DNA from 3 places in the Streptomyces sp. NPDC058864 genome. Region 3 is predicted to be linked to each of the others. Evidence: riboswitches for the same ligand, from Rfam matches in the RefSeq annotation. Region 3 holds a riboswitch; each other region holds the start of a gene.

Region 1 (10,312 bases), on a different contig from region 3:
CGGTCATCCGCCGGATGTGGTGACGGCGGCAGAGCACCTCGTAGCCGATCTCCGTGCCGGGACGGTTGACGTCGCCGATGACGACCTGCTCCCCCTCGACCACCATCTTCCCGCCCACCGTACGGGCGTTGTGCGTCGCGCGGGCACCGCACCAGCACAGGGCCTCGACCTGGAGCACCTCTATCCGGTCGGCCATCTCCATCAGCCGCTGGGAGCCGGGGAAGAGCTTGGTGCGGAAGTCGGTGGTGATCCCGAAGGCGAAGACGTCCAGCCGCAGGTCGTCGACGATGCGCGCCAGCTGGTCGATCTGGTCGGGGGTGAAGAACTGGGCCTCGTCGACGATGACGTAGTCGGCGCGGGCACCGCCGGACAGGTGCGTGACGAGGTAGCCGTAGAAGTCGAAGTCGTCGGTGGCCTCGACGGCCTTGGTCTCCAGGCCGAGCCGGGACGACAGGACGCCCTCGCCGGCGCGGTCGTTGCGGGTGAAGATCAGGCCCTCCAGGCCGCGTGCCGAGCGGTTGTGCTCGATCTGCAGGGCGAGGGTGCTCTTCCCGCAGTCCATCGTTCCGGAGAAGAACACGAGCTCAGGCATGAGGAGGCGGCGGCCTTTCGGGGCGGGTCGGGGCGGAGGGCGGCGGGGCGGGGGTGGGCGCGGTGCGTCAGGTGCGGACTTCGAGCAGTGGCACCAGCTGCTCCACGGGGGTCATCGAGCCGTGCAGGCCGACCATGGTGGACTCCCCCGGCTCGGACCGGGTGGCGACGATCGCGATGTCGTCCCGGGCGACGGCGACGACGTCGCCGATGCGGCCGCGCACCCGGTCCTCCACGACGGGGCCGAACCAGCCCGCGGCGATCGCCTCTTCGCGGGAGGCCACCCACATCTGCTCGCCGAGCACCTCGCTCCAGACCGCGTACACGTCCGCCGCTGCGCCGGGCACGGCGTAGACGTGGCGGGCCCGGGCCTCGCCGCCGAGGACGGCGACGCCGGCGCGCAGCTCCCAGTCCTCGTCGAAGTCGATCCGCGACTCCGGGTCGAAGGGGATGTCGATCATGCCGTGGTCGGCGGTGACGTAGAGGGCGCTGCGCGGCGGGAGCTGCTCGGCGAGCCGCTGGGCGAGCCGGTCGGCCATCATCAGCTGGCCGCGCCAGGCGTCGGAGTCGACGCCGTGCCGGTGACCCATGGAGTCCAGCTCGCTGTAGTACGTGTAGACCAGCGCCCGGTCGGACGCGGCGAGCCGCTCGGCGGTGAGGTCCATGCGCTCCTCGCCGGTGAGCCGCCCGAGGAAGGTGCCGCCGCTGAGGGCGATCTTGGTCAGCGGGGTGTGCTCGAAGGTGGGCGAGGTCACCTGGCAGGTCTCGATCCCGGCCTCCTGGGCGAGCCGGAAGACCGTGGGGTAGGGCTGCCAGCCGTACGGGTCGGTCCACGGCTGCCAGCGCAGCTGGTTCATCAGCTCGCCGGTGTCCGGGTTCAGCACCGTGTAGCCGGCCAGGCCGTGCGCGCCGGGCGGCAGCCCGGTGCCGACGGAGGCGAGCGAGGTCGCGGTGGTGGAGGGGAAGCCCGCGGTGATCGGCCGGCCGCCGCCGGTGGCCGGGCCGTTCATCAGGGAGGTGAGGAAGGGCGCCTCGTCGGGGTGCCGGCGGATCAGTTCCCACCCCATGCCGTCGACGAGGAACACGCAGACCCGGTCGGCGGGCGCGAGGTCGAGCGCCGTCCGCGGGACACCGGGGATGCCGAGCCCGGCGGCGACCGCGGGCAGCAGGTCGCTCAGGGAGCCGCTGCCGTAGCGGGGGGCGGGCGCGGCGTACGGATCCAGCGGTTCGTAGGAGGGGGCGGGATGGACCATCAGGAGGCCGCGCCCGCGGTCGCCTCGGAGAGCGCCTGCGCGAAGGCGAGGGCCTGGCGGACGGTCTCGGGGCCGTCGCCCGCCTCGCTGACCCGCAAGCTGAGGTCGTCGGCGGTGGAGGAGCCGGTGTAGCCGTGGTCGGCCTCGCAGTTGGGGTCGCCGCAGGCGGCGGGCTCCAGGTCGATGCGGCTGACCGCGCCCCAGCCGATGGTCAGCACGACCTCGCGGGGCAGGGTGCCCGGGGTGTACGACTCGGGGTTGGCGACGACCCTGCTCAGTACGACCGACGAGATCCGCTCGAGCTTGACGGACTCGGTGGAGGTGGTCGCGTAGGGGCTCGGGGAGGTGTCGTCGGCGCTCTGCTCGTCGGTGTGGCTGACGATGAAGCGGGTGTCGGTCAGGACCAGGACGGTGACGTGCCGGCGGACCTCGTTCGCGTCGAAGGTGGTCTCCTGGTGGACCAGGTACGACGCGACCGGCTCCCCACCGACGGAGGCCTCCACGGCCTCGGCCACGAGGGCGGGGTAGTAGCCGCTGCGCTCGATCGCCGCGCGCAGCCCCTGGGTCGTCGTACCGGTCTTCGCCATGGCGACCATCCTAGTGCGGAGCATGTGTTCAGAAGGACGACAGTGCGCGAGGCCCGAGGTCCGTGCGGGCCGGGGGCCGCGCGAGGCGCACGGAGGCGCCGAGCACGGTGAGGCCTGCGGGGGCCACCACGACCGGCTCGAGGTCGACGCAGACCACCTCGGGCAGGTCGTCGACCAGCATCGACACGCGCAGCAGCAGCTCCTCCAGGGCGCCCGTGTCCACCGGCTCCGCGCCGCGCCACCCGAACAGCAGCGGCGCCGCCTTGATGGAGCGGACCAGCTCGGCGACGTCCCGGTCGGTCGCCGGGACCAGCCGGTGCGCCATGTCGTCGAGGAGTTCGGAGGGGGCGCCGGCGATGCCGAAGGAGAGCACGGCGCCCGCGGCCGGGTCCACGGTGGCGCGTACGACCGTGTCGACGCCGCGCGGCGCCATGGCCTGGACGACCAGGTGCAGCTCCTCGGGCTTGCCCAGCCGGGCGGTCAGCTCCCCGAAGGCTCGGCTGAGGTCGTCCGGGTCGGCGATGTCCAGGCGTACGCCGCCGAGGTCGGCGCGGTGCCGCAGGTGGGGCGCGGTGGTCTTGAGGGCGACCGGGTAGCCGAGCCGGCTCGCCGCCTCCAGGGCCGCGTCGATCCCGGGGGCGGGCAGCGTGGGCCGCGCCGCGACGCCGTAGCGGGCCAGCAGGTCGGCGGCGGCCCTGTCGTCGAGGGTGACGCCGTGGGTGTCCCCGGCGGGCTCCCCGGCCTCGTCCAGGAGGCGGGTCACGTCCTGGCAGGCGCCCGCCTCGTCGACGTCCTCGAACTCCGGCACCCGGCCGGGGACCTGGGCGTCCCTGCGCCACCGGGCGTAGGCGGCGGCCCGGGCCAGTGCCTTCACGGCCCGCTCGGCTGCGCTGTAGGCGGGGATGCGGACGGCCGCCAGGCGGGTGGCCATGGCCTCCAGGGCGGTGTGCACGATCACGACGGGCTTGCCGGTCCCGGCCCCGTCCGCGGCGGCGTGGAGGGCCTCGGCCAGCGCGGGGTCGTCGCTGCTCGCGGGGGCCTCGGCGAGTTCTGAGCCGACGCGCGGGATGGCGGTGACCACCACGGCGTCGTGGTCGGGGTCGGCGAGGGCCGCGGTGAGGGCCGCCCGGAAGTCCTCGGGGCCGGCGGCGGTGGTGAGGTCGAGGGGGAGGCCGGGCTCCAGGCCCGCGGTGAGGCAGGCGTCGTAGGTGAGCAGCCCGAGGGACTCGGAGTTGCCGAGGATCGCGACGCGGGGTCCCGCGGGCAGCGGCCGGCACGACAGCAGCAGTCCGGTGTCGAGGAGTTCGGTGACGGTGTCGGTGCGGATGACGCCGGCCTGCTGCAGCAGGGCGGAGACGGTGCTGTCGGGGATGCGCGCGGGGGGCACCGCGTGTCCGGGCGGGGCGGCGGCCGAGTGCCTGGCGCCCTTGACCACGACGACCGGTTTGACGGCGGCGGTGCGCCGGGCGAGGCGGTAGAACTTCCGCGGGTTGCCGAGGGTTTCGAGGTAGAGCAGGGCGACGTCGGTGGCCGGGTCGTCGTACCAGAACTGCAGGATGTCGTTGCCCGAGACGTCCGCCCGGTTGCCCGCCGAGACGAAGGACGACAGCCCGGCGCCGCGCCGGCGCAGCCCGGACAGCATCGCGATGCCGATGGCTCCGGACTGGGTGAACAGCCCGAGCCGTCCGGCGTCGGGGGTCTCGGGCGACAGGGAGGCGTTGAGCCGGACGTCCTCGGCGGAGTTGAGGATGCCGAACGCGTTGGGGCCGATGACGCGCATGCCGTACGTGAGCGCCTGCCGTACCAGGGCGCGCTGCCTGCGGCGGCCCTCGGCGCCGGACTCGGCGTAGCCGGAGGAGATCACCAGCAGGCCGAGGACGCCGTGCCGGCCGCACGCGTCGACGACCTCGGCGACCTCGTCGGCGGGCACGGCGATCACGGCGAGGTCGACGCCGCCGGGGATCTCGGCGACGGAGCGGTGCGCGGGGACGCCTTCGGGTTCGAGGATGCGCTGGTCCTCGGGGAACGAGCGGTTCACGGCGTGGACGCGGCCGGTGTAGCCGCCCGCGACGATGTTCCGGAGGACTCCGCGGCCGACGCCGCCCGGCCTGCGGCCGGCGCCGATGACGGCGACCGAGGCGGGGGCGAGCAGCCGCTGGACGGAGCGGGCCTCGGCGCGCTGCTCGCGGGCGCGCATGACGGCGAGGGACTGCTCGGTGGGCTCCAGGTCGAACTCGAGCCGGACGACGCCGTCGGTGAAGCTGCGCTGCTGGGTGTAGCCCGCGTCGGTGAAGACCTTGATCATCTTGCGGTTGGCGGGCAGCACCTCGGCGATGAAACGGCGGATGCCGCGCTCCTGCGCCACCGCGGCGATGTGCTCCATCAGGGCGGAGGCCACGCCGCGGCCCTGGTGGGCGTCCTGGACGAGGAAGGCGACCTCGGCCTCGCCGTCGTCGGTGCGGTCGTAGCGGACCGTCGCGATGAACTCTCCGCCGACCAGGGCCGCCAGGCCGACGCGGTCGCGGTAGTCGTGATGGGTGAAGCGGTGCACGTCCCGGTCGGAGAGCCGGGGGTAGGGCGCGAAGAAGCGGTAGTACTTGGACTCGTCGGAGACCTTCTCGTAGAAGCTCACCAGCCGTCCCGCGTCGTCCGGCGCGATGGGCCGGACGTGGGCGATCCCACCGTCGCGCAGGACCACGTCCGCCTCCCAGTGGACCGGGTAGTCGCGCTCTGCGTCGGACGGCGTCGTCATGGCCCAAGCGTACGGGCACCCGGCCGCCGCGGAACCGGTGCGACGATGTGGTGACGGACCGGTGTCCGAGGCATGGCAGACTGGTCTAGACCTCCCAGGAACGACCCGAAGGGCAACACCATGGCTGAGCGCCGCGTCACCATCGGCTGGGCCGAGGGCCTGCACGCACGTCCCGCTTCGATCTTCGTCCGTGCCGCCACCGCCGTGGGTGTGCCGGTCACCATCGCGAAGGCGGACGGCGCCCCCGTCAACGCCGCCTCGATGCTCGCCGTGCTGAGCCTGGGCGTGGCCGGCGGCGAGGAGGTCGTGCTCGCCACCGACGCCGAGGGTGCGGACGCCGCCCTGGACGGCCTGGCCAAGCTCGTCTCCGAGGGGCTGGACGAACTCCCCGAGACCGTCTGACACCGCGCGCAGCCGCCGTACGGCAAAAGGGGCGGGGTCCCCGTCGAAATCCGGCCGGATTTCGCGGACCCGCCCCTTCGTCATTGCGTCGCCATTTCCGGGCAGGGCGGAGCGCAATGCGCCACGGAAATACCTCCGCACACAATTCCCCACTTTGTATACGGCACTACTGTTAAACCCGGCCGCGCGAAATGTGTACGGCGTGTTTCCGGTTCCTCACCGTGCCGCGGCGCCGCGCCCCGTGCTCTCCGGACGGCGCAGCCGGTGCACCGCCGTCGCCCGCTCCACATGGGCCGCCGTCAGCCGCCGGGCCCGCTCCGCGTCACCGCGCGCCACCGCGTCCACGACCGCCCCGTGCTCCTCCCAGGACTCCATGGCGCGGTCCGGGGTGTCCACCGCGTACACCCAGGCGATCTTGTGTCGCAGCTGGGTCAGCAGCGCCACCAGGGTCGGGCTGCCCGAGGCCTGCGCCAGCGTCTCGTGGAACCAGCCGTCCAGCGCGGGCAGGTCCGACAACTGGCGCCGCAGGGAACGCTCCTGGCCCAGCCGGACGAGTCCGCGCAGCACCTTCACATGGGCCTCGGTGCGCCGCTGCGCCGCCCGCGCGGCGCCCAGCGGCTCCAGCAGGGCACGGATGTCCAGCAGGTCGGCCGCCTCCTGCTCGGTCGGCTCGGCGACGGACGCCCCGGCGTGCCGGCGGGTCCGTACGAAGCCCTCGGACTCCAGGGTGCGCAGCGCCTCGCGCACCGGGACCCGGGAGACCCCGTAGCGCTTGGCCAGCTGCTCCTCGGTGAGCCGGCTCCCCGGCGCGAAGAACCCGCTGACGATGTCGTCACGGATCGCCGTGCACACCGCCCGGGCCGAATTCCGGCGGCCCGCACCGCCGGTCCCGTTCACGTCCGACCCCACATCGCAGGTTTCCTTTCGGTGCGCGCCGACGTCCGTCCTGCAATCCGCGCGCAACGGAGGAGCCGGCGTTTCTGCCGCGACTCTATTCCAGTGGGGCGCCGATTCCGACGGCCGTCCTGAATTCATGGAGCGTTTTTGGACACACCCGCGGCCGGCAGGCACCGGCATGCCGAAGGCCCCGGCGGGGGAACCGGGGCCTTCGGGTGGGGGGAGGGGAATGGCTCAGATGCGGACGCCCTTGGAGCGCAGGTACGCCAGCGGGTCCACGTCGCTGCCGTAGGAGGGGGCCGTACGCGCCTCGAAGTGCAGGTGCGGCCCGGTCACGTTGCCGGTGGCACCCGACAGGCCGATCCGCTGCCCCGCGGAGACGGTCTGGCCCACGGACACGCCCAGCGAGGACAGGTGGCCGTACTGGGTGTACATGCCGTCCGCGTGGCGGATCACGATGTTGTTGCCGTACGAGCCGCCCCAGCCCGCCTCGACGACGGTGCCGGCGCCGGCGGCGTGCACCGGCGTGCCGACGGAGGCCACGAAGTCCACACCGGTGTGGTAGCCGGAGGACCACAGGCTGCTCGTCGCGCGGTAGGGCGTGCCGATGGAGCCGGCGACGGGCAGTGTCCAGCCACCGAGCGTGCCGCGGCCCGCCGCGGCGCTCCGCGACGCGTGCGCGGTGCCGCCCGCCCGGGCCGCCTTGGCCTTGGCGGCCTTGGCCGCGGCCTCCTTGGCGGCACGTTCACGGGCGGCGCGCTTGGCCTTGGCGACGTGGGCGTCGTGGCGCTTCTGTGCGACGACGGCCGCCCGGTGCTGGGCCGACGCCTGGTCGGCGAGGTGCGTGGCCAGGTCCCCGGCGACGGCGGCGCAGCGGGCGAAGGCGGAGCCCCCGGTCCCGGCGTCGGCGGCCGCGGCGGGCACGACGAACGCGCCGGTGGTGACGGTGGTCAGCGCGGCGGCGCCGGCCAGGGTGGAGCGAATGGAGAACGACGCCATGGGCAGGCGGAGATCCTTTCCTTCCTTCTCGCCTACCGGGTTAGCTGACGGGTTCGGAGCAGGAAGGTCTCCTACGGGCGGCGGCACGCCGCCCGATTCACCCCAGGGACTTCTCGTGTGGGTCCCCGGCTCCCCAGGCTCACGCCCGACGGGGACTCGGCGATCGTTGCTCCGGTGCCGCGGGAGGCGGCTGCTTCCGCCGGGCAACCCGAGGACGCTAACCGCGCGTTGCTCCCGTCTCCAAAAAAATCCGGCAATATGTGCGGGATGCCACACCGGACGCCAACCGGTCGCAACCGTCCGCAATACCGCGCCGCCCCGGCCCCCGGCGGTATGCGCGCTTCCGGGAGCCCCGGCGCGGCCGCGCGACGCCGCGGTGCGGGCCGCGTGACCGGCGTCACGGAGCGGCCCTGCCGTCCGGGGCCCGGCGGCGGCACCACGTACGTAGGGTCACGGGATGACCACGACACCAGGAGCGGCCGCCGACGCCGCCCGCGCCGCCGAGGACTTCCTGCGCGCCTTCCACGACCGGATGCCCGGCCGCCAGTCGAAGGGGGCCGAGGCCGCCCCCACCCGCGACGGGCGGACCGGTTACGAGGTGCTGGCCGAGCGCGTCGCGGGCGCCCGGCGGGTCCTGGACCTCGGCTGCGCGGACGGCGCCCTGCTGGAGCTGCTCGCCGGGCGCGGCGCCGAAACGGCGGGCGTCGACCTGTCGGAGGGCGAGCTCGCCCTCGCCCGCCTGCGGCCCGCGCTGGCCGGCGCGGATCTGCGGCAGGGGCGTGCCCAGGAGCTGCCGTTCCCCGACGCCTCGTTCGACGCCGTCGTCTCCCACATGGCGCTGATGCTGATGTCGGACCCCGACCGGGTGGTGGCCGAGGCGGCGCGGGTGCTCGCGCCGGGCGGCACGTTCGCGGTCGCCGTCGGCGGCGGCTCCGTGCCCGGCGAGGCCGTGGAACTGTTCCTGGAAGTGGCCGTGCCGTACTTCCGGGCGGCACCGCCGGAACGCCGCGTCCCGCGGCTGGGCGACCGCAGGACACGGACCCGGGAGGGTCTCGACGGGCTCCTCGCACCGCTGGGCTTCGCGCCGCTGTCCTGGGAGACGGTCGTCATGGCCATGGACGGGACGCCCGACGAGGTCTGGTCGACCCTCAGCGGGATGTTCTACGACATGGAGGTCCTGGACGAGGAGCGGACCGCGCAGCTGCGCGCCGAGTTCCTGGAGCACGCGCGCGCCCTGGCCGGGCCCGGCGGGCGCATTCCGTGCGGCATGCGGGTCCATGTGGCGGCGGCCCGCCTCGGCCGCTGAACGGCCACCGGCACACCGCGGCCCCGGGTGCCTCGAGGGCGCCCGGGGCCGCGGTGGGCAATACCGGTCAGCCGCCCGTGACGACCTCGACCGGGCCGATGCCCAGCTCGCGGATCGGGTCCGCGATGACGGAGGCGTCGCCGACGAGGACGACCACGAGCCGGTCCAGCGGGAACGCGTTGACGGCCGCGGCCGTCGCCTCGACCGTGCCGGTGGCGGCCAGACGCTCGTAGAGCCGCGCCTGGAAGTCGTCCGGCAGGGACTGCTCGACCTGGTCGGCGAAGGTGCCGGCCACAGCGGAGGCCGTCTCGTAGCGCAGCGGTGCCACGCCCACCAGGTTCTGCACGGCGGCGTCGCGCTCCTCGTCGGTGAGGCCCTCCGCCGCCAGGGTGCGCAGCACCTGCCAGGTGTCGGCCAGCGCGGGCGCGGTGACGTCGGTCGCCACGGACCCGCTGATGCCGAGCAGGGAGACGCCGGTGCCCTCGGGAGTGGAGAGCAGCACCTGCCCGAAGGCACGCACGCCGTACGTGTAGCCCTTCTCCTCGCGCAGGACGCGGTCCAGGCGCGAGGTCAGCGTGCCGCCGAGGCAGTACGTGCCGAGCACCTGGGCGGCCCAGACCGGGTCGTGGCGGTCCGCGCCGGCACGGCCGATGAGCACCTGGGTCTGGACGGACCCGGGCCGGTCGACGATCACGACGCGACCGGTGTCGTCCGCGGTGATCGCGGGCAGCGGGCGACGCTCGGCGGGCTTGCCGCTCCACTCCCCCAGCGTGCTCTCCAGCAGCGCCTCCAGGTCGATCCCGGCGAGGTCGCCGACCACGACGACCGTCGAGGTGGACGGCCGTACGTGCGTGTCGTAGAAGGCACGGACCGCGGCCGCGTCGATGCGCGCGACCGTCTCCTCGGTGCCCTGGCGGGGCCGGGAGCAGCGCAGGTCGGCGGCGAAGAGCTCCTTGGACAGCGCCATGGCGGCGCGCCGCGCGGGGTTGGCGAGCTCGTGCGGGATCTCGTCGAGGCGGTTGCGCACCAGCCGCTCGACCTCGCCGTCCGGGAACGCCGGGGCGCGCAGCGCGTCGGCGAGCAGACCGAGGGCCCTGTCGAGCCGGGAGACGGGGACCTCCAGGGAGACCCGGACCCCGGCGTGGTCGGCGTGGGCGTCGAGAGTGGCCCCGCAACGCTCCAGCTCGGCGGCGAACTCCTCGGCGCTGTGCTTGTCGGTGCCCTCGGAAAGGGCCCGCGCCATGATCGTGGCGACGCCGTCCAGGCCCTCGGGCTCGGCGTCGAGCGGCGCCGCGAGCAGCACCTCGACGGCGACGACCTTCTGGCCGGGCCGCCGGCTGCTCAGCACCGTCAGTCCGCCCGGCAGCGTGGAGCGCTCGGGGGCCGGGAAGGCCCAGGGCTTGGGCTGACCCGGCCGGGGCTGCGGGTGGAACGTCATGGTGGTGTGGACGTCGGTCACTGGTCCGCGCCCTCCTCGTCCTCGTCGGAGTCCTCGCCGGCGGCGGCCGCGGAGCCGGTGGGCTCG
Region 2 (10,312 bases), on a different contig from region 3:
GCCGGCCCCGGAACCCGACCGCTCCCGGCCGCTGATCGTCGCCAGCGACGCCGACCTCACCGCCGGCGGGCAACCCGGCGTCCGCCGCGCCCTGATCGCCGAGTGGAACCGGCGCCACCCGGACCGGCCCGCCCGGCTGGTCGAGCTCCCCTCCGCCTCGGACGAGCAGCGCAGCGAACTGATCGGCGCCTTCCAGTCCGGCACCGCCGCGTACGACGTGGTCAACCTCGACATCAGCTGGATCCCCGAGTTCGCCGACAGCGGGCTGCTGCGTCCGCTCGACCCCGCCCTCGTCGACGGCGACTTCCTGCGCCAGGCCGCGGACGCCGGCCGCTGGAAGGGCCGCACCTACGCGGTGCCCTTCAACACCGATGTCGGCCTGCTCTACTACCGCACCGACGACCTCGCCAAGGCCGGCCGCCGTCCCGCCGACCTGCGCGGCTACGCCAAGATCGGCGACCTGCTCGCCGACGTCCGCCCGCTCGGCCACCCCGCCTACACCACCCAGTTGCGCGCGTACGAGGGCCTGACGGTCAACACCCTGGAGACCTTCTGGACCGCCGGCGTCGAACTCGTCGACGGCGACGGCCGCTACACCGGCACCGAGGACGGGCTGCGCGAGGGGCTGGACGAGCTCGGCCGGCTGGGCGCGGCCAACAACCTCAACCCGGAGTCCCTGGAGGCCGACGAGTCCGTCACCCTCGCCCAGTTCACCGAGGGGCAGAGCGTGCTGATGCGCAACTGGCCGTACGCCTACAACCGGCTCGACGCCGCCCTCGCCCCCGGCGTCCGCTTCGGCGTGGCCCGGCTCCCCGGCGTCGCCGCCCTCGGGGGGCAGAGCCTGGGCGTCGCGGCCACCAGTGACCGCCCCGGTGACGCCGCGGACCTGATCCGCTTCCTGACCGGACCCGACGCCCAACATGCCCTGCTCAGAGCGGGTTTCGCCCCGGCGCGGCAATCAGCATACGGAGCCGGGGATGTCAACTGTGACGATCCTCACGACCCCCGCGCCTGGTTCTACGACCGCCCCGCGGGCCGCGGCTCGGAGCCCTCGCCCTCGCCGTCCGCCGCGACCCCCGGTTACACGACCCTGCTGTGGTGCGCGCTGCAGGCCGCCAGGGCCCGTCCGGCGACCGCGCACTACGTCACCTTCACCCGGGTCCTGCAGCGTGAGGTGCACGGAATGCTCGCGGCGCACCGCTCCGCCGACGCCTCGGCGGAGCGGCTCGACGCCCGTCTGGGACGCGCGCTCGGCGGCCGCGGTCCGGGGTGACCATCACTCCTCGTGAGCGCGGCACTCCCTTCCGCATAACGACTGATGCACACTCACATTTCCCGTAGGTCACGGCAGTCACGGCCCAATGTCCCGTTCTGTCCTGTCCATCCCCATAGATTCCCGTCATGAACTCGCTTGAGTGGCTTGGAATTGGCGGGCGCCTCTATTAACGTTCGATAACGCAGCGCGGTCGTCCCTCCGCCGACAGGGCGGCGCCGTGCGCTTGCCGAATCCCGTGCGCGGGAACCGGGGAACCACTTCCTGGGGTGAATCGGGGGCCCTCCGCGGTCCTCGTAGGAGACCTTCCTGCTCCGAACCCGTCAGCTAACCCGGTAGGCGAGAAGGAAGGAAAGGAGTGCGCCCGCGTGGCGTCGAACGAGCCTGCCCTGATACCCGGACAGCAACAGGGGTCCGTATCCGCGTACCCCGAGTGGGACACCGCCGAGTGGAACATGGCCGCCGGGTGGAATCCCCCGGCTGCCGAGCAGGCACCGCCGACGAAGAACGCGATCGACGGCTGGGACACCGGCCAGTGGAACATGGCCGCCGGCTGGCTCGACGCGGCCGCCGCCGCGCAGACCACTCCCCAGGACACCGCCGCCGCGGAGCACGAGGCCGCCGGGCACGAGGCGTACGAGGCCGCTGACACCGCCCCCGCCCCCACCAGCCCGCGCCACGAGGACATCCAGGCCTTCGACGCCTTCGGTGCCTTCGGGAGCACCACGGACGCCGAGGACGTCGCAGACGTCGAGGCCGCGCCCTACGAGGGTCCGCAGGCCGAGCCCTGGAACCCCACCGAGGAGTCCACCGGCCCCGTGCGCGGCCGGCACCGCGTCGCCAAGCAGCGCTCCCTGGGCCGCGGTTCCGCGGTCTTCGGGGTCGCGGCCGTGGCCGTGCTGGGCGTCGGAGGGGTCGCCACCGCCGAGGGCAAGAACCCGCTCCCGGTCTCCCTCCCGCACCTGCCCGACGCGTCCCAACTGCCCGGCATCGGCGCCCTCGTCGACGGCGACAGCGCCCCCGAGGCCAAGCCCGTCGCCGAGGCCCTGAGCCCGGGCGCCGGCGAGGCGCTGCGCAACCGCATCCTCGACCAGGCCCAGCAGCAGCGGAACGCCGCCGACCGGGCCGCCAAGACCGCCGCACAGCAGGAGGCCGCGGCCAAGGCCGCCAAGTCCGCCGCGCAGGAACGGGTCCGCGCCGAGGCCGCCGCCAAGAAGAAGGCCGCGGCGGAGGCGGCGAAGAAGCTGGAGGCCGAGCGCCTGGCCGAGCTCGCCAAGAGCTTCGTCAAGCCGGTCTCCTCGTACACGCTGACCGCCGGCTTCGGCGAGTCCAGCTCGCTGTGGGCCAACACCCACACCGGCCAGGACTTCGCCGCCCCGACCGGCACCCCGGTCAAGGCCATCCACAGCGGCACCATCACCGAGGCGGGCTGGGCCGGTTCGTACGGCTACCGGATCATCCTGACCCTCGACGACGGCACCGAGCTCTGGTACTGCCACCTCTCCTCGATGATCGTCACCTCCGGCAAGGTCAACACCGGTGACACCATCGGCCGCGTCGGCGCCACCGGCAACGTCACCGGCCCGCACCTGCACCTCGAGGTGCGCCCCGGCGGCGGCGACCCGATCGGCCCGATGGGCTGGCTGCGCAGCAAGGGCCTCTCCGTCTGAGGCGGAGGGACGTCCGGCCGCGACCGGCGACGACCGGCCCCACGAACTCCGGCGGTCCTGGTGACACCCCCCGTCACCCAGGGCCGCCGGTCCGTTTCCGCGGGGTGTGACGGGACGCGGCGGGGCGCCGCGCGGCGCTACGGGACGACGAAGTTGTAGAGCTCCGAGATCCTCGGCGGTCCGCTCGGCTCCGGGAAACCGGACTCCTTGGCGGCCGGCATCATGATCTCCATGAAGGCCTCGAGGGCCTGCGCGGACTGCCAGACGTTCACCAGCCGCAGACCCTCGTTGGTGATCACGGCGGCATGGGAGAGCAGCCCGGAGGGAGGATGCTCGGGCCCGAACCCCGCGCGGTGGTTCGCCTCCTCGTACTGCAGGGCCGTCACACCGGGGAACTCGACCTCCGCCAGGACCGGCATGGGAACCTCCCGCCTCCCACCGACACGCCTACGCCCCAATTTCCTCCGGCTGCACCCCGGCCGCAATCCGGAACGCGGCCGGGGGCACGGTCAGAACAGCGCGATCCCGCGGTGAACGCGAGGTGAGCGCGTGGTCAGAGCGCCTCCAGCCGGACGTCCGCGGAGTCGCAGGCCGCCGTCTCGTCGGCGTAGACCTCGCACACAGGCCGTCCGTCGGGGGTCATCGTGTGCTCGACCTCCCAGAGGCTGATCTCCTCGCCGGTCTCCAGCAGGAAGGCGTGCTCGTACAGCGTCCAGCCGGCGACCCGGCCGGTGCCGATCCGGGTGTGCCGGCCGGTGACGTACGCGATGTCATGGCCCACCGCCGAACCCAGCCGGCTGCGCAGTTCCTCCCCCGGCACGTCCGTGTTCTCGGCACGCCGCAGCACCCGCCACGCGTGCTCGGCGGAATGGTCCTCCGTGTACTGCCGGGGCCCGGGCGTCAGGTCCATCGCCAGCTGCGGCAGCCGGGCCAGCCAGTCCGCCGCCTCCGCCTCCAGCTCCTCCGGGGAGGGCTCGCCGAAGCGCGCGTCGATCGTGTGCTGGGCGACGGCCAGCGCGTCCGGGTCGGAGTACACCTCGTACAGCGGTTCGCCGCTGCCGGGGCCGGTGTTGTGCTCGATCTCCCACAGCAGCTGCGTACTGCCGTCGGCCAGCAGGAACGTGTGCCGCAGCGTCCTGCGGCTCAGCCTGCGCGGCGGGCCCTTGCGCTGGCGGAAGGACGCCAGCTCCGTGCAGCCCATCAGCGCGGTCGCCAGCCGTCCCAGCACGCGGTCGTCGACGTCGAAGGCGTTCTGCGCCCTGGCCAGCACCACCTCGACGTCCGCCGGCCCCGCCCCACCTGGTCGCGCGTTCCCCATGCGGTCCTCCTGCTCACGGCATTCCCCGCGCACCATTGCGAGCACTCAGCGTAGTGGCATCGACGCGCTGCGCGTCGGGTCTCCCGGAAAAATGGTGCACCCCCACCCGTAGGAGGCGCGTAAGACGGGAAACGCACGCCCCCTGCTGCCACCATGCGCCCATGCGCGCACTCTTCGTAGGCCTCTGCACCCTCGATGTCATCACGCTCGTCGACCACGTCCCGGCCCCGAACGAGAAACTCACCGCCCGCACCCAGACCGTCGCCGCCGGCGGCCCCGCCACGGGCGCCGCCGCCACCTTCGCCCACCTCGGCGGTGAAGCCGTCCTGCTCACGGCCTTCGGCGGCCACCCCCTCGCCGGCGCGATCGAGGCCGACCTCGCGGCGCTCGGCGTCGACGTCATCAACCTCACCGCGGATTCCCCCGAACCCCCCGCGGTCTCCACGGTCCTGGTCACCGCGGCCACCGGCGACCGGGCCGTCGCCTCCACCAACGCGGCCTCGGGGAGCTCCGTCTCCCCGCCCGGAGACCTCTCCGTCCTCGTCGGCGACGCCGACGTCGTCCTCGTCGACGCCCACCACCCCGCGCTCGCCGTCCCTGCGGTCCGCCTCGCGCGCGCCGCCGGGGTCCCCGTCCTCCTGGACGCGGGCAGCTGGCGCCCCGCCACGCCCGCCCTGCTCCCCTACGTCGACGTCGCCGTGTGCTCCGCCGACTTCCACCCCCCGGGCACCTCCACCCCGGCCGAGGTCCTCGCCTTCCTCCGCGACGCCGGAGTCCGCTGGACCGCCGTCACCCGGGGCCCGTCCCCCATCCTCCGGCCCGACGGGCAGATCCCCGTCCCCGCGATCACCCCCGTCGTCGACACCCTCGGCGCCGGTGACGTCCTCCACGGCGCCCTCGCCCACCACCTCGCCGCCCACATCACGACCCGCCTCACCCCACCCGCCTTCGACGCGGCCCTCGCCTTCGCGGCGGACGTCGCCTCGCGCTCCTGCGGTTCGTTCGGCACCCGGGAGTGGATGCAGGCGTGAGCCATCCGTGCCAGGGGCTCAGGACCGCCCGCGGCTTCGTCCCGCGAACAGCGTGAACAGCACGACGCTCACCCCGAGCACGGCCCACCCCACGGCGGTCTCCGACAGCGAGGTCTGCGTCCGCTTCGGCAGCAGCGACAGGCACCCGAGCACGACGAACATCGCCCCCAGGTAGCTGAGCCCCGCCGTCAGCACCCACCGCATCAACCGGCCCGACCGCACGTTCGGCGACTTGTTGCCCATGGGGATCCCGCCCTGTTCCTCGACGATGCCGCGACACCCGGGGCCGCTCACGCCCGGCCCCTCCGCAGTGCTTCAACGCCCGCCCACCGTCCCCGACACGGGCGTACGAAGTCACGAATTCACGGGTGTTGCACACGGGGCTGGTGTGAATGGGCTAGCGGCAGCGGGTGCCCTGCCGCGGCCTCACCGCTCGCGCGACCTTGTTACCCAGAAGACGAGCGCGCTGATCGCCGTGCCGATCGCGAACACCAGCCAGCCGACCTCGGCATCGGAGAATGAGGCCTGCGTGGCGTCCGGGAGTAGAGCCAGGGCGACTGGTACGAAGATGGCCGCGACCATGTAACTCCCGACGAGTGTCAGCACGCTGCGAAGAATCCTGCTGCGCATCGCTGGCTGCATGCCATTGCTCATTCTGGCGCTCCGGTCTTGCTATTTGATGATGTTGTGACACTGCGTCCCGCGCTTGGCTCCGGCGGCGAAGAAGTCGGCGCACGCCTTTCCGTAGTGCTTCAACGTCCGTCGCGTCGTGTCGATGCGGCCCATCGAGCTCAGATCTGCGCAGCTCTGATGCACGGGGCCCTTGCTGACGAGGTACGTGCGGCCGTCGGTGTCCGAATACCGCCAGTCGATGTGCCAGTTGCACCAGCGACCGCCGGCTGTGTCACCGCCGAGGGTGTCCTGAATGGATGCCTCCTCCCGGGTGATGGTGCGTCCCGAACCTTGGATGAAATGGCCGATGGAGGTTGTCGGCAGGCACAGTTCGACGCCCTTGGCGTCGAAGCAGAAGCCGGTGACCTTCCCGTACCCCACGGCGCTCGCCGATGCGGGCGTCGAGAAGCTGATCACCGTGGCGACTGCCGTGGACGTCGCCAGGGCGACCTGCGACACGTAGCGCGTGACTGCGTTGGCTCGACCCATGGGATCCCTCCGATGCTCTTGATGTCGTGACGCACCAGGAACGGCGGATCCGATTCGGGCGATACGTGGTGTTGCGTGCCGGTGACACAAGGTCGCTCGGGGGAGTGGTGCAGGAACCTTTAAGCCACAGTTCTGCAACCGAGCACCGGTGGATGTGCCTGGTCGGCGGCCCGCTACCTGACCGGTCGGCCGGATACTCGTTCCGGCCGACCGGCCCAAGAGGCAGGGGAATTACTCGGCTGGTGCTGCCACAATCGGTTCGTCGGCGTGACGTGAGTTCCGTGCCCGGAATCGCACCAGGCGGCGGGTCGAGTCGGTCGCCGACCGGGGCGGAATCAGGGTGAAGGCCATGACCAGCTTCGCGGGGTCAGCGTGGCCGTCAGAGATGGCCGCGCGCACGTCACCATCTGTCGTGCCCTCGACGACGGGATAGACCAGCGCGACACCCGTGTCCGGTCCGACATGCGCATCCCCGATGACGATGGGAGCAGTGTCCGCATTCCCTGCCGCATCGATCAGCCGTTGTGCGGCCGTGCGATGTTCCACGCTCGCGATGCGACCAAAAGACGGCTTTCCTGGCTGTCGGCTGCGTCGGACCAGCGACAAGGGTGTGGAGCCAAGAACCGAGGCTTCCATGCGATTGGCCTGGGTGAGCTGGGGGGCGATCAGCAGCCAGTCGTCGACCTTGGCGAGCGTCCCGTCGAGCTGTGCCAGGTACTGCAGGTGCGGCTGGAAGATTCCCGGGCGCTCCCACTCCAGCGAACTGAGCACGGAGATGAGTTCCGAGTGCGTGACGCACGCCGTCAGAGCCGAGAACGTCCGGGTGAGCCCGCTGCTGCCGTCCGGCGGATTGGTGAAATCCGCGGCTTGTCCGGAGAACGTGCTGAGCAGAGGCTGCCACCGCTCCGTGTTGCGCCGCAGCGCAGCCGCATCCACGGGATACGCCGCGGGCTCGACCGGCTTGCCGGGCGAGCGCACTTCGACCAGTTCGGCGTTGAACATCTTGTTGCGCGCGGAAGGCTTGACCCACGAGAGGTGCTGGGCGACCAAAGGCGGCACCTGGGCAGGCGTGACCTGGGGTTTCCCGTCCACGAGGACGGAGTACTGCGTGAGCTGCTGCCGGAAGAGCTCCTCGTCGCGGCAGATTGCCTCAAAGGCCTCGTACAGATCCGCGGACGAGGTCTTCGTCAGAGCCTCCTCGCGCCCGATGTAGAGACGCACAAGATCCCGGTAGCCGGGCCGGAACCCGAACCACCGCCCCATCTGCATGAGGGTGTCCGCCTGTCGTGTGGTGCGGCGGTAGTACGTGATGGTCAGCCCTTCCACGGTGAAACCGCGGGACAGCTTGGTGCCGCCGACGAGGATCTTCCAGACGTTCGGCGTCCGGTCGAAATCGAGGTCGATCTGCTCGAAGTCCCGGTCGGAGTCTCCGTTGACGACGACGACGGGATTCCCACCCTTTGCTATGAGCTGCCGGGCACGGCTGATGAAGGGCCGGAGTTCGTCGTACGACGCCGGGTTCGGCAGACCGTCGGCCCTGGCGGCCGAAACAGGGGCGAAATCGCGCGCCCACAGGTCAGCGATACGTGCGTGACCCTCACTCGAGGAGTAGCCGGCCGCGTGCCACATCGAGTTGATGCGCTGCGCGAGGGCTGCGTGCTCGGCCATCCTGACCGATTCGTGGACCAGCATCGTGTGATGCCGGAAGGGCTTCTCAGCCACTCCCTGCGCGATCCGGAAGAGCTTGAGAGCGCCAGTGAGGACGAAGGCGTCCATGGCTTCCTGCAGGCGGTCGTCGGTGCCGTCATAGATACTGCGGACGTGCGCCTTCTCCTGGGAGTTGGCCACGGTGCGCTCATCGGGCCCAAGCGGGGAGTCCAGGTCGTGGAAGTCCTGGACTCCCATGTAGCCGTCGGGCCGGGGCAGCGAAATCAGGAAGTCGCTGGGGAAGACGTCCTCCGCGTCGCCCGGGTCGACGAAGACGTTCGCGAACGGCGTGGCGGTGTAGCCGATGTACTGGCCGCGCGGGAGGAGGCTCAGCAGCTGAGAGATCAGGCCGTTGATGGCCGTGCGCTCGGTCGCACCCTGCTCCCACTGCTTCGGGTTCGACGTGTTCACGGAAGCCTGGTCGGATTCGTCGTCGATGATGAGAGCAGGCAGCTCACCAAGGATGCCGTGGATCTGTTTGAGGTCCTTCACCAGCTTCGTCAGGACGCTCTTGTTCTTCTTGACGACCATCACGCGCGCTGCCGCACGGTGCAGGTTGACGGGGTCGCAGAGCGGCAGTGTTGGCTCGCGCTTCTCGAATTCCAGGGCCCGGATCCCCTGCGCGAGGCTCTTGTAATCGTTGTCACGGGTGGTGAGGCGTTCGATGTCGAAAGCCCGGAGGGCGGACGGCCGGTCACCGTGGCGGACGAAGTCGGGCCAGTCGTCGTCGTCGCCGGCGTAATCGATGCCTACGAGCGAGTCAGGGTCTTCGGGGTCAGCTCCGCGGAGGATGTTCTCCTGGCCTATCAGCTCCATGTCGAGACGGCGCTGGGTCTGGGCGCGCAGGAGGTTGAGCGTGCCGCCTAGCACGATGACGAGACGGTAACCAGCGTCGATGGCCTTTGCCGTGACCCCGGTGAAGTTGGCCGTCTTGCCTGACTGGACGTATCCCACCACAAGACCCTTGGCCTGGCGCACGGCGGTCTGCTCAGGGTCGGAGAGCCTCTCCACGACCGCCCGGCTCGCCTCGTCGAGGCTTGCGATCGCCGTCTCGGACCAGCCCTTTTCGCGGAGTTTCCGTTCGTAGGCCTTCCAGTAGAAGGAACGCGCCGCTGCCCGCTCGGAGCCGTACCAGGGGGTGTGCTCGCGGGCGATGACGGTCACCGGTGCGACGTGCGCCACGGGTACGGCTGCGCTGAGCGCCTCGCGCAGATCGTCACCGAGGTGCAGGCGGTCGTACACAGCGCTGCGGCGTTCATCCGTACGGGCTTCGGTGCCGGGGGACCATCGCGGCTGTTCCTCGAAGTCCCAGTTGGTCAGAGCGCGGGCCCACAGTGCTGTCAGAGCCCCGCCTTCGGCTTCATCGACCGCGAGGCGTGCGCAGAAGGCAGCCTCGCTGAGGTCGGCGTCGGGGAAGTCCTCATCGGCGGCGAGTGCCGCCCATTTCTCGAAATGCCGTGGACTGGCTGTCATCCCTGCGAGTGCCGAGGTATGGACTTCAAGCAGTGCGTCGCTCAATGGGGTTCCTCAGGTGTGCGCGGCCGACGGGGCCGCTGGTGGCGTGGTCAGGAGATCGTGCGGGCGCGGCGCTCACGCTGTGCGAGTACGGAGGCCAGCAGGATGCTGTTCCAGTACTCGATACGGTCGGCGCGCTTCTTCTCCCAGCGGCCCAGCCCGAAGGAGTCCTGGAGGAGCAGGTAGATCAGCGTCTTGGTGACCGGTGCGTCGTTCGACCCGCCGCGCTTGCCGTCGTTGAAGTCATCCCTGAAAGCCTTGTTGAGGAGGATCGCGTGACCGTCGCGGTCCAGGTCGAAGAAGCGGTCGTCGGGGAGCGTGACCCACTCGATGCGGATCGGTTCTTCACCGCCCTTCACAGGCAGCTCCTCAGCCACCGCGCGCTTTACCTTCGGGTCGACGCCCTTGCCTGGGGGTATCACGGAGGGACGTTCGATGACCGCTCGTGACGCGCCTTCGCGATAGGCGTCCTCCGCGTCGGCGAGATAAGCGGAAAAGGAAGCTCCATCGTCGTCGGTGGCCTTTTCGACGCCCCGGGTGAAGGCGGGGGTGACCTCGACCCCCTCCTTCTTCACGGTCAGGCTGAACACCTCGTTCGCAGTGGCCGGCAGGTCTACCGCGATCCTGGCGAGGACGA
Region 3 (10,312 bases):
ATCTCGCCGCGCGCCTGGCCCTCGGCGAGCACGTCCGCCAGCCGTCCGCGCAGCCATTCGAAGGTCTCGTCGAGCGGCGCCCGCAACCGCGGGCTCGCGACGACCTCCGGGTCCTGGGCGAGCCGCCCGATCGGGCAGCCCCGCAGCACGTCGCGTTCGCGGCGAAGGTAGCGGGAGACCCGCTCGACCGCCGGGCCCGGGAGGGCGAGTTCGCGCTCGGCGGCCTCCCGCATCTGTTCGGCGGTACGGCGCACGGCGGCGAGCGCCAGCTCCGGCTTGCCGGAGAAGTGGTGGTACATGCTGCCCTGGCCGACCCCCGAACGCTGCTGGATGGCCTTGGGGCTGGTGCCGACGTAGCCGCGTTCCCAGAGCAGCTCGCGGGTGCTCTCGATCAGGCGCTCCGACGTCGTTTCCATGGCAGCAGTGTACATACCAGTAGGTACAGGACCCCGGAGCTCAGCCGCGGCGCCGGGCGGTGGCCAGGACGTGCGGGGCGCTCGGTACGGGCAGGGTGAGGCCCTTTGCGCGCTCCGGGACGCGGAAGCGGCGTAGTTCCAGCAACTCGAAACCGGCCGCCTCAACCGCGGACAGCGTGTCCCGCCCGGTCCGGCAGCCGCCGAACAGCAGCGGCCACAGCGTGCGGTCCGCCGCCCACTGCAGCGCCGCGTGCCCGCGGCCCTCGGCCCGGCAGTGCTCCAGCAGCCGCAGCTGCCCGCCCGGCCGGAGCACCCGGTGGAGCTCGGCCAGGGCACGCCTCTGGTCGCGTACGGAGCACAGCACCAGTGAGGCGACCGCCGCGTCGAAGGCCTCGCTCTTGACCGGCAGCGCCTCGGCGACCCCGGGCACCACGTCCACCGGCACCTCGGCGAGCTGCGCCGCGTCGGCGGCCAGCCGGCGCAGATGCCGCTCCGGCTCGATCGCCACGACCTCGGCCACGGTGCCCGGATAGTGACGGAAGTTCAGCCCCGGTCCCGCGCCGATCTCGATGACCCGGCCGGTGAGCCCGGCGAGCACGGTCCGCCGGTACGCGCCGAAGCCCGCGCGGGCGTCCATCACCGGGCCGCAGCGGGCGTAGAAGCGGGCGAACAGCGGGTGATGGACGGATTCGCGCGTCACGCCGGTACGGCTCCGCATGGCCGGACCTCCTTCGCCTCGGCACCCCTCTCTCCGATTCTGCCGCTCCGGAGCCGTCCCCAAGCCTTCCCCCACCGGGGCGAATTCGGCGTGTCGCCCGAAGGCCGCCCCAGGACACCGCTGCGGCGGGATCGTCCGGGGACGGCCGGCGGCGGGGGTCAGGCCAGGGCGGGGGGTGCCCAGTGCGCGGTGAAGGCGGACGCGTCCCACATGCCGCCGATGCGGGGGGAGAGCCAGCCGGGCGCGGCCTCGCGGAAGGCGGCGGGGTCGAGGGCGGCCGCACCGGCGGGCAGGGCGCCCAGGAGCGGGGCGCCGGTGACGCCGGGCAGGTCGGCCAGGTTGCAGCGGGCGGCCAGGTCCGCGTCCTCGGGCCAGCTGCCGATGACCAGGCCCGCGCAGTTGAGGTCCCGCGCCTTCAGCGCCTCCGCCGTCAGCGCGGCACTGTTGAGGGTGCCGAGCCCCGCCGGGGCGACCACGACCACCGGGGCCGAGAGCATCCGTGCCGCGTCCGCCAGCGTCGAGCCCGCGTCGTCGAGCCGGACGAGCAGCCCGCCCGCGCCCTCGACGAGGACGATGTCGTGCACCGCCGCCAGCTTCGCCGCAGCCTCCGCGATCTCGGTCGGGCCCACCGGGTTGATCCCGGAGCGCCGTGCGGCCGTGGCGGGCGCCAGCGGCTCGGGGTACCGGGCCAGTTCGACGCTCGTGACCTCGGGCCCGGCGAGCCGGGTGACCTCGGCGGCGTCGCCCGGTTCGCCGGGGCCCACCCCGGTCTGCGCGGGCTTGAGGTAGGCGACGCTGTACTGGTTGAACAGCACGGTCGCCGCGATCGCCGCCGTGGTCACCGTCTTGCCGATCTCCGTGCCCGTACCGGTCACGAACAACACCGTCATGCCGCCTCCGCCGCCGCGCGCACCGCCGCGCAGATGCGCGCGATGTCCTCGTCCCCCGTGACGTACGGGGGCATCGTGTAGATCAAGTCCCGGAACGGCCGCAACCATACCCCGCTGCGGACGGCGGCCCGCGTCGCGCCGGCGAGGTCGACCGGGTGGTCGAGCTGGACGACGCCGATCGCGCCCAGCACCCGTACGTCGCGGACCCCCGGGAGCCCGGCGGCGGGCGCGAGCCCCTCGCGCAGCCCGGCCTCGATCCGCTTGACCTCCTGCGCCCAGTCCTGGCCGAGCAGCAGGTCGATGGAGGCACAGGCGACGGCCGCGGCCAGCGGGTTGCCCATGAAGGTCGGGCCGTGGGCGAGCACCGGCACCTCGCCCCGGGAGATCCCGTCGGCGACGCGCGAGGTGCACAAGGTCGCCGCCATCGTGAGGTAGCCGCCGGTCAGCGCCTTGCCGACGCACATCACGTCCGGACTGACCCCGGCCTGTTCGGCGGCGAACAACGTCCCCGTGCGCCCGAAGCCGGTGGCGATCTCGTCGAACACCAGCAGCACGTCGTGCTCGTCGCACGCCTCGCGCAGCACCCGCAGGTAGGCGGGTGAGTGGAAGGCCATGCCGCCCGCGCCCTGCACGACGGGCTCCACGACGACCGCGGCGAGCTCGTGCGCGTGGCGGGCGATCGTCTCGCGCAGGTGGTCGGCGTACGCCTCCTCGTACGCGGCCGGCGGCGCGTCCGCGAAGACCTGCCGGGGCAGGACGCCGGACCACAGCCCGTGCATCCCGCCCTCCGGGTCGCAGACGGACATCGGCTGCCAGGTGTCGCCGTGGTAGCCGCCGCGCCAGGTCATCAGCCGCTGCTTCTCCGGCCGGCCGAGCGAACGCCAGTACTGCAGGCACATCTTGACGGCGACCTCGACCGACACGGAGCCGGAGTCGGCGAGGAAGACGTGCCGCAGCGGCTCGGGGGTGATCTCCACCAGGCGGGCGGCGAGCCGCACGGCCGGTTCGTGGGTGAGCCCGCCGAACATCACGTGGCTCATCCGGTCCAGCTGGCCGCGGGCCGCCTCGTTGAGCACCGGGTGGTTGTAGCCGTGGATCGCCGACCACCAGGACGACATGCCGTCCACGAGGTCGGTCGCACCCTCGACGGGCTCGGCGAGCCGCAGCCGGACCCCGGCCGCGGACTCGACGACGAGCGGTTCCTGACGGCCCGGCATGGGCCCGTACGGATGCCAGACGTGCTCCCGGTCCAGTGCCAGCAGCTCGCCGGGGGTGAGCGGCTCAGGCATTGGGCGGCAGGTCCGTGCCGGTGCCACGGCGGCGCACGGCCACCAGGTCGGTGCGGGCGGCGCCGGCGGCCGCCGGCTGCGCGAGCTCGCCGGGGGTGCCGCCGTGGGAGTGGCCGCCGCAGGGGCCGCAGCCGCCGCCCTCGCCCTCGCCGTGCGAGCCGCAGCCCACGGAGCCCTGGCCGCCGCAGCCCCCGGCCGCGGCCGCCGCGTCCACCCGGTGCACGGGCAGGGTCACCTCACCGGCTCCCTCCACCTCGAAACCGGCGTCCGCGATCATGTCGAGGTCGGCCTTGCCGGCCTGGCCCTCACTGGTGAGGTAGTCGCCCAGGAAGATCGAGTTCGCCAGGTGCAGGGCGAGCGGCTGCATGCTCCGCAGGTGCACCTCACGGCCGCCCGCGATGCGGACCTCCACATCGGGACAGACGAACCGCACCATCGAGAGGATCCGCAGGCACCGCTGCGGGGTGAGGTTCCACTCCTTCGCCAGCGGGGTGCCCTCGAAGGGGATGAGGAAGTTCACCGGGACGGAGTCGGGGTCCAGCTCGCGGAGCGAGAAGACCACGTCGACCAGGTCCTCGTCGCTCTCGCCCATGCCCGCGATCAGCCCGGAGCAGGCGGACAGGCCCGCCGCCTGGGCCTGTTGCACCGTTTCGACCCGGTCCGCGTAGGTGTGGGTGGTGGTGATGTCCCCGTAGGTGGCCTCGGAGGTGTTGAGGTTGTGGTTGTACGCGTCGGCGCCCGCGCCGCGCAGCCGCTCGGCCTGTCCGTCGGAGAGGAGGCCCAGGCAGGCGCAGACCTCGACGTCCTCGTTCTGCTCCTTGATGGCCTCGATGGTCCTGGAGACCCGGTCCACGTCGCGGTCGGTCGGGCCGCGTCCGCTCGCCACCAGGCAGACCCGCTTGGCGCCGCCGGCGACCCCCGCCGCCGCGGCGGCCGCCGCCTCGTCGGGCTTCAGCCAGGTGTACTTGAGGATCCCGGCCTCCGAGCCGAGCCGCTGCGAGCAGTACGAGCAGTCCTCGGGGCACAGCCCCGACTTGAGGTTGACCAGGTAGTTCAGCTTCACCCGGCGGCCGAACCAGGCGCGGCGCACCTTGCCGGCCGCGGCCACCACGTCCAGGAGTTCGTCGTCGGAGGTCGCCAGGACGGCGAGCGCCTCCTCGCGGGTGGGCAGCTCGCGGCGCAGGCCCTTGTCCACCAAAGCATTGAGCAGTTCCATGCCGCGATCCTGACGCACGGCACCGGCCACGGCCAATGGGACATCCCACAAGACCGCTCGCTCAGGGTGTGTGCATCACCACACCGTGCGAGCCGGTCCGGCACACTACGGTGCTGCCGAACCCTCCGCCGACCCCAGGGAACGACCATGAACCGCGACCCGTTCGACTGGATCGACGCGCACGCCGAACGGCGTCGCGCCGCCGGGCTGGTGCGCACCCTGCGGCCCCGGCCGGCGCACTCGCCACTGCTGGACCTCGCCTCCAACGACTACCTGGGACTCGCCCACCACCCCGAGGTGACCCGGGCCGGTGCGGACGCCTGCCTGCGCTGGGGCGCCGGCTCGACCGGTTCCAGGCTGGTCACCGGCAGCACCGAGCTGCACGCCGAGCTGGAGGCCGAACTCGCCGCCTTCTGCGGCTTCGAGGCGGCGCTGGTCCTCGCCTCCGGCTACGCCGCCAACCTCGCCGCCGTCACCGCGCTCACCACCGAGCCGGGCACGCTCATCGTCTCCGACAGCGGCAACCACGCGTCGCTGATCGACGGCTGCCGCCTCTCCCGTGCCGGCACCGAGGTCGTGCCGCACGCCGATCCGGACGCCCTCCGCAAGGCGCTCACCGGCCACGACGGGCCCGCCGTGGCCGTCACCGACTCGGTCTTCTCGGTGGACGGCGACGCCGCCCCGCTCCGTGCGCTGGCCGACGCCTGCGGCGAGCACGGCGCCGCGCTGCTGGTGGACGACGCGCACGGACTCGGGGTGCTCGGCCCCGGTGGGCGGGGGGCGGCCGCGGAGGCGGGCCTCGCGGGCGCGCCCGGGCTGGTGTGCACCGCCACGCTCTCCAAGTCCCTGGGCAGCCAGGGCGGCGTGGTGCTCGGCCCGGCCCGGGTCATCGAGCACCTCGTCAACGCCGCGCGGACGTTCATCTTCGACACGGGCCTCGCCCCGGCGGCGACGGGCGCCGCGCTCGGCGCGCTGCGGCTGCTGAAGCGGGAACCGGAGCGTGCCGTACGGGCCCGGGCGGTCGCCCGCGAGCTGTACGAGCGGCTGGTGGAGGCGGGGCTGGACGCCACCGCGCCGGACGCGTGCGTCGTGTCGGTGCGGGCGCCGTCGCCCGAGGCGGCGGTCGAGTGGGCCGCGGCGTGCCGCGGGGCGGGTCTCGCGGTGGGCTGCTTCCGGCCACCGTCCGTGCCCGACGGGATCTCGCGGCTGCGGCTCACCGCGCGGGCGGATCTGACGGACCGGGAGATCGGCGACGCCGTGGGGACGATCGTCCGTACGGCGCCGCCGTGCCCCTGAGGTCAGGGGCGTTCGGTCAGGCTCCCCGCCGCCACGGCGGCGAGGAACTCCGCCCAGGCCGCCGGGGGGAAGAGCAGGGCAGGGCCGCGCACATCCTTGGAGTCGCGTACGGCGAGTCGTCCCGAGAACGGCCCGTCCCCGATGAGGGCCGTCTCGACACAGTTGTTCGCCGCCGTGCTGTAGCTGCTGCGTCGCCAGTTCACGCCGAAGAGGGACGCACTGGAGGAGACGTACTGAGGCAGAGCGTCGGACATGGGGGGTGTGCCTCCTTACGCGCCTTTGCCGATGCCGGAGATGAAGGACAGCGACTGCTCACTCGACAGGGCGTGGGAGCGCAACCGATTGAAGGCAGCACCGTACGCCCTGACGTCCTCGTGCTGATCCAGATAGAGACTACTCGTCAAATGGTCGAGAACAACCACGTCCAGATCAGCAATGCGCGGAAATGAGAAGATTACGAAAGGCCCTGTGACGCCTATATGCCCACCGGCCGAGAAAGGCAGCACCTGCAGATGCACATGAGGCAGTGAACCCAGCTCCACAAGATGGCTCAATTGCGCCGCCATCACTCCTGGACCCCCCACCCTCCGGCGCAGCACCGCCTCGTCCAGCACCGCCCACAGCTCCAGCGGGGGATCGGCGCGCAGCACCGCCTGGCGGGCCATCCGCACCTGCACCAGGGTCGCGATCTGCCGCGGACCGAGCTGCGGGAGGACGGAACGGGTCAGTTCCCGGGCGTAGTCCGGGGTCTGCAGCAGGCCCGGCACCACCGTCGTCTCCAGGGTCCGCGCCCGGCAGGCGTCGGTCTCCAGGGAGATGAAGTCCCGGTAGGCGGACGGGAGTTCCTCCCGGAACTCATGCCACCAGCCGCGCCGGTCGCCCTCACCGGCCAGAGCGGCGAGCATCTCCCGCAGCCGCTGGTCGCGTACCCCGTACACGTCCAGCAGCGCCGTGACGTCCTCGGGGCGCACCCCGCTGCGGCCGGTCTCGATCCGGCTCACCTTGGACTGGTGCCATCCCAGGCGCTGGGCGGCCTCACCGCTCGTGAGCCCCGCCGTGTCGCGCAGACGGCGCAATTCCGAGCCGATCTTGCGGCGGCGTACCGCCGGCACCTGCTGCATGGTGTGTGCACCTCCCGGTTCCCGGCACCCCCGCCGGTCCCCGAGCGAAGTCTGCCGCGCAAATACGTTCTCTCGTAGCAGAGTTCACCGCTTTGGGCGACAGATATATGCATATAGCTGTGGTGACACCCGATTAAGGGCACGATGAGTGACACTCTGGCGCGTGAGTGCCGTACGGGGACGTGCCACGCGTAAGGCGGGGCACGGCGCCTTCGGCTGTCGCGCGCACGGCCACGGGCGCGGCAGGCGCCGGCGTCCTGGTCACGGCGGGAAAGGGACAGCGTCGCCATGGCAGACCACCAGGAAGCATCCGTCACCCTGCCGAGCGACCCTGCCTCGGTCCCCGCGGTACGTCGCTACGTGAGCGACCTACTGGCGGAGTGGGGCATGCCCGAGGACTCGGACCCCGCCGACTCCGTCCGGCTCATCGTCTCCGAGCTCGCCACCAACGCGGTGCTGCACACCCTCGGCCAGTCTCCGACCTTCACCCTCGACGTCCAGCTCGACCGGGACGAGCAACTGCGCATCGGGGTCACCGACAGCCATCCCCGCTGGCCCCAGCGACTGCCCGCAGCCGTGCAGCAGGACAACGGCCGCGGCATGGTGATCATCCGTCACCTCACGGCGGAGGCGGGTGGCACCCTCCTCGTCACCCCCACCGAGGAGGGCGGCAAGACGGTGTGGATCAGCCTGCCCTGGGCCACCGCCGCCGTCGAGTGACCCCGGTGGTCCTCAGTCCTCCCGGGTGAGCAGCAGCGCCTCGGCGCCCATCGGAACGAAGCCCGCCGCCGTGAACGCCCGCACGCTCGCCGCGTTGCCCGGGGCGATCTGGGCCCACACCGTCGCGCCCCCGGGGACGAGATGACGTGCCGCCAGCGCGAGCCGGCGGCCGAGGCCCGCGCCGCGTGCTCCCGGGTCGACCTCCACGGCCGCCTCCCAGCGACCCGCCACGCCCCTGCCGATCAGGACCGTGCCCCCGGGCACCGTCCAGGCCCGTACCGCGTCCCGGTGCCGCAGGGCCCGGGCGATCCGGGGACGACCCCGGTCGGCGGTCTCCCGCAGGGCCAGGTCCAGGGCGGCCGGTGGCGGCCCCGGGAGGGCCGGAGCGGCGGTCAGTAGGTCCACGTTGTTCACCGTGCGGTCCAGCAGCGCGCACAGCGCGGTGAGGAAGGGCGGATTGAGCGGCGCCGACAGATCGCCCGGTGGCAGCAGCCCGCGCACCGCCGCCGGGTCGGCGTCGGCGAAGACCACGCTGTGGGCGGTGAAGGCGATCACCCCGGCGTCGCGCGGCGCGGGCTGCGGCACGACCGTCACCGAGCCGTCGGCGGGCGGGAAGACGCCGCCGGCGGCGTCGGCGAGGATGCGTTCCAGGGACACACCGGCACGGTACCGGCACGTCCCCGGTGCCGGTCGCGGTGCCGGTCGCGGTGCCCGGGAGCCCCGGCTCCCGGGCACCGCGACCGGGGTCACTTCACCCGGCCGTACCAGACGCTGCGGCTCCAGATCTTCTCCAGCCGCACCCGCCCGCCGGGCTTGGGGGAGTGCCAGATCTTCCCGTGTCCGGCGTACATCCCCACGTGGTAGACGTTGCTCCCGTAGTGGAAGAAGACCAGGTCACCACGGGTCCGTGCGGACTTCCGGATGTGCCGGACGCTGTTGTACTGCGCGCCCGCGGTGCGGGGGAGCTTCTTGCCCGCCTTCTTGAAGGAGTAGAAGGTGAGCCCGGAGCAGTCGAACCTGCCGGGACCGGCGGCCCCGTACTGGTACAGGGCGCCCCTCTTGGACGCCGCGATCTTCAGTGCCTTGGCGGAGACGGTCGCCGCCTCGGCCTGCTGGGCGAGATCGGGCAGTACCGCGGGACCGGCCACGGCGGCCGCCGTGAGGGCGGAGACCGCCCCCAGCCGGCACAGGACCCCGGACATGGCTGTCGGCGCACTCATGCGCAACCCTTCGTCGTCCGCCTGCGAAGGATGACCTGTCGGGTTCGGGCAGGCGAAGATGCCCGGCCGCGGCTGCGGCTTCACCCCAAGGGTCCGGCGACCGGCGCCGGACCCGTCGTGCTCGGGTCCTCCGCTCCTGCCGATGCGTCGTCGTCGACCTGGCATCCGCGCGGCGGCAGGATTCGGCGTCCGCGCGGACCGCCCCGCCGGGATGACGGGGGCTTGTCGTCGAAGGGATGATCACCCACCGAAGCGACCGATTCCCAGCGCAACCGGTCGAATGTGAGTCTGTTCACGACTCACCTATTCGGGTGGACTCCACGACACAAGCCCCGGACTGACGACTCGAAAGGAGTCGAACACCAGGGACGGAGCGTCAGATTCCGTATGTGTGCGGCCATGTCGCGCAAGTCGGGGTCATCCGGGCGTCCACGGCAGATACAACGATCGGGCGAGTCCATTCGGTTCGAGTTCGCGCCGCCCGAACGGTCCAGTGTGTCGTGACGCTCCGTCAGCGAGGCCGCGGTGACGGCAAGGTCACCTGACCGGTGCGCCGTTCGCCGTCGAGCACCCGCAGTGCCCGTTCCATCGTCGCCGTGTGCACCTCGCTCTCCCCGCGCATGTGCATCAGCGTCAGCGCGTCACGCAGGTCGGTTGCCCGCCCCACCAGGGCCTGTGCGGCGCGCAGCGCCCCGTAGGTGTCCCGCGAGCGGGACGGATTGATCCGGCCGAGCAGGTCCACGACCTCCAGATAGGCGTCGATGAGCTCGCCCTCGGCCCGCGTCAGGGCCGGGAGCGGGGGCAGTTCGGGCACCACGGCCGGTCACCGCAGGGCGCGCGGGGCGCGGCCGGCGCCGTCCTTGCGGCTCAGCGTCAGCCGGTCCACCAGGCCATAGGCGACGGCCGACGGGGCGTCAAAAATGGTGTCCCGTTCGATGTCGGCCCGGATCCGCTCCGGTTCCTGCCCGGAGTGCCGTACCAGCAGCTCCTCCAACTGATCCCGGCGGCGGAGCAGTTCCCTGGCCTGGATCTCCAGGTCGGCCGTGGTGCCCTGGACCACCTCCGCGAACGAGGGCTGGTGGATCAGCACCCGCGAGCCGGGGGTCGCCAGTCGCTTGCCGGGCGTTCCGGCGGCGAGCAGGACGGCCGCCGCCGATGCCGCCTGGCCGACGCACACCGTCGACACGTCGCAGCTGACGAACTGCATGGTGTCGTAGATCGCGGTCATCGCGGTGAAGGACCCGCCGGGGGAATTGATGTAGAGCGAGACGTCCTGCTCCGGGGCGGCGGCCTCCAGGTGGATCAGCTGCGCCATCACGTCGTTGGCCGAGGTGTCGTCGATGGGCGTCCCGAGCAGGACGATCCGCTCCTGGAGCAGCTTGGAGTACGGGTCCATGGAGCGCACGCCCTCGCTGGTGCGCTCGGT

What was found. Region 3 has a riboswitch for cyclic di-AMP ahead of ACFW3D_RS03865 (C40 family peptidase). Riboswitches for the same ligand answer to the same signal wherever they lie in the genome.
Region 1: another riboswitch for cyclic di-AMP. It lies ahead of ACFW3D_RS05655 (M23 family metallopeptidase); the one in region 3 lies ahead of ACFW3D_RS03865 (C40 family peptidase).
Region 2: another riboswitch for cyclic di-AMP. It lies ahead of ACFW3D_RS31225 (M23 family metallopeptidase); the one in region 3 lies ahead of ACFW3D_RS03865 (C40 family peptidase).

What each region holds. Positions count from the first base shown of each region.
Region 1 covers NZ_JBHYMQ010000004.1:263,586-273,897, forward strand. Annotated here, with positions in the region: gene ACFW3D_RS05625 (thymidine kinase) at 1-592, opposite strand, end outside; gene ACFW3D_RS05630 (alkaline phosphatase family protein) at 660-1,844, opposite strand; gene ACFW3D_RS05635 (DUF5998 family protein) at 1,844-2,431, opposite strand; gene ACFW3D_RS05640 (bifunctional acetate--CoA ligase family protein/GNAT family N-acetyltransferase) at 2,460-5,183, opposite strand; gene ACFW3D_RS05645 (HPr family phosphocarrier protein) at 5,304-5,585, shown strand; gene ACFW3D_RS05650 (GntR family transcriptional regulator) at 5,802-6,494, opposite strand; gene ACFW3D_RS05655 (M23 family metallopeptidase) at 6,717-7,481, opposite strand; cyclic di-AMP (ydaO/yuaA leader) riboswitch at 7,497-7,653, opposite strand; gene ACFW3D_RS05660 (class I SAM-dependent methyltransferase) at 7,939-8,787, shown strand; gene ACFW3D_RS05665 (M16 family metallopeptidase) at 8,855-10,225, opposite strand; gene ACFW3D_RS05670 (M16 family metallopeptidase) at 10,243-10,312, opposite strand, start outside.
Region 2 covers NZ_JBHYMQ010000056.1:136-10,447, forward strand. Annotated here, with positions in the region: gene ACFW3D_RS31220 (extracellular solute-binding protein) at 1-1,273, shown strand, start outside; cyclic di-AMP (ydaO/yuaA leader) riboswitch at 1,491-1,630, shown strand; gene ACFW3D_RS31225 (M23 family metallopeptidase) at 1,960-2,943, shown strand; gene ACFW3D_RS31230 (hypothetical protein) at 3,081-3,362, opposite strand; gene ACFW3D_RS31235 (DUF6227 family protein) at 3,497-4,261, opposite strand; gene ACFW3D_RS31240 (PfkB family carbohydrate kinase) at 4,423-5,292, shown strand; gene ACFW3D_RS31245 (hypothetical protein) at 5,311-5,586, opposite strand; gene ACFW3D_RS31250 (hypothetical protein) at 5,719-5,946, opposite strand; gene ACFW3D_RS31255 (hypothetical protein) at 5,965-6,453, opposite strand; gene ACFW3D_RS31260 (Z1 domain-containing protein) at 6,685-9,678, opposite strand; gene ACFW3D_RS31265 (ATP-binding protein) at 9,726-10,312, opposite strand, start outside.
Region 3 covers NZ_JBHYMQ010000003.1:140,258-150,569, forward strand. Annotated here, with positions in the region: gene ACFW3D_RS03815 (TetR/AcrR family transcriptional regulator) at 1-416, opposite strand, end outside; gene ACFW3D_RS03820 (class I SAM-dependent methyltransferase) at 457-1,134, opposite strand; gene bioD (dethiobiotin synthase) at 1,293-2,024, opposite strand; gene ACFW3D_RS03830 (adenosylmethionine--8-amino-7-oxononanoate transaminase) at 2,021-3,313, opposite strand; gene bioB (biotin synthase BioB) at 3,306-4,529, opposite strand; gene ACFW3D_RS03840 (8-amino-7-oxononanoate synthase) at 4,677-5,825, shown strand; gene ACFW3D_RS03845 (DUF397 domain-containing protein) at 5,828-6,079, opposite strand; gene ACFW3D_RS03850 (helix-turn-helix domain-containing protein) at 6,095-6,946, opposite strand; gene ACFW3D_RS03855 (ATP-binding protein) at 7,235-7,666, shown strand; gene ACFW3D_RS03860 (GNAT family N-acetyltransferase) at 7,679-8,323, opposite strand; gene ACFW3D_RS03865 (C40 family peptidase) at 8,413-8,886, opposite strand; cyclic di-AMP (ydaO/yuaA leader) riboswitch at 8,890-9,046, opposite strand; gene ACFW3D_RS03870 (hypothetical protein) at 9,398-9,703, opposite strand; gene ACFW3D_RS03875 (ATP-dependent Clp protease proteolytic subunit) at 9,710-10,312, opposite strand, start outside.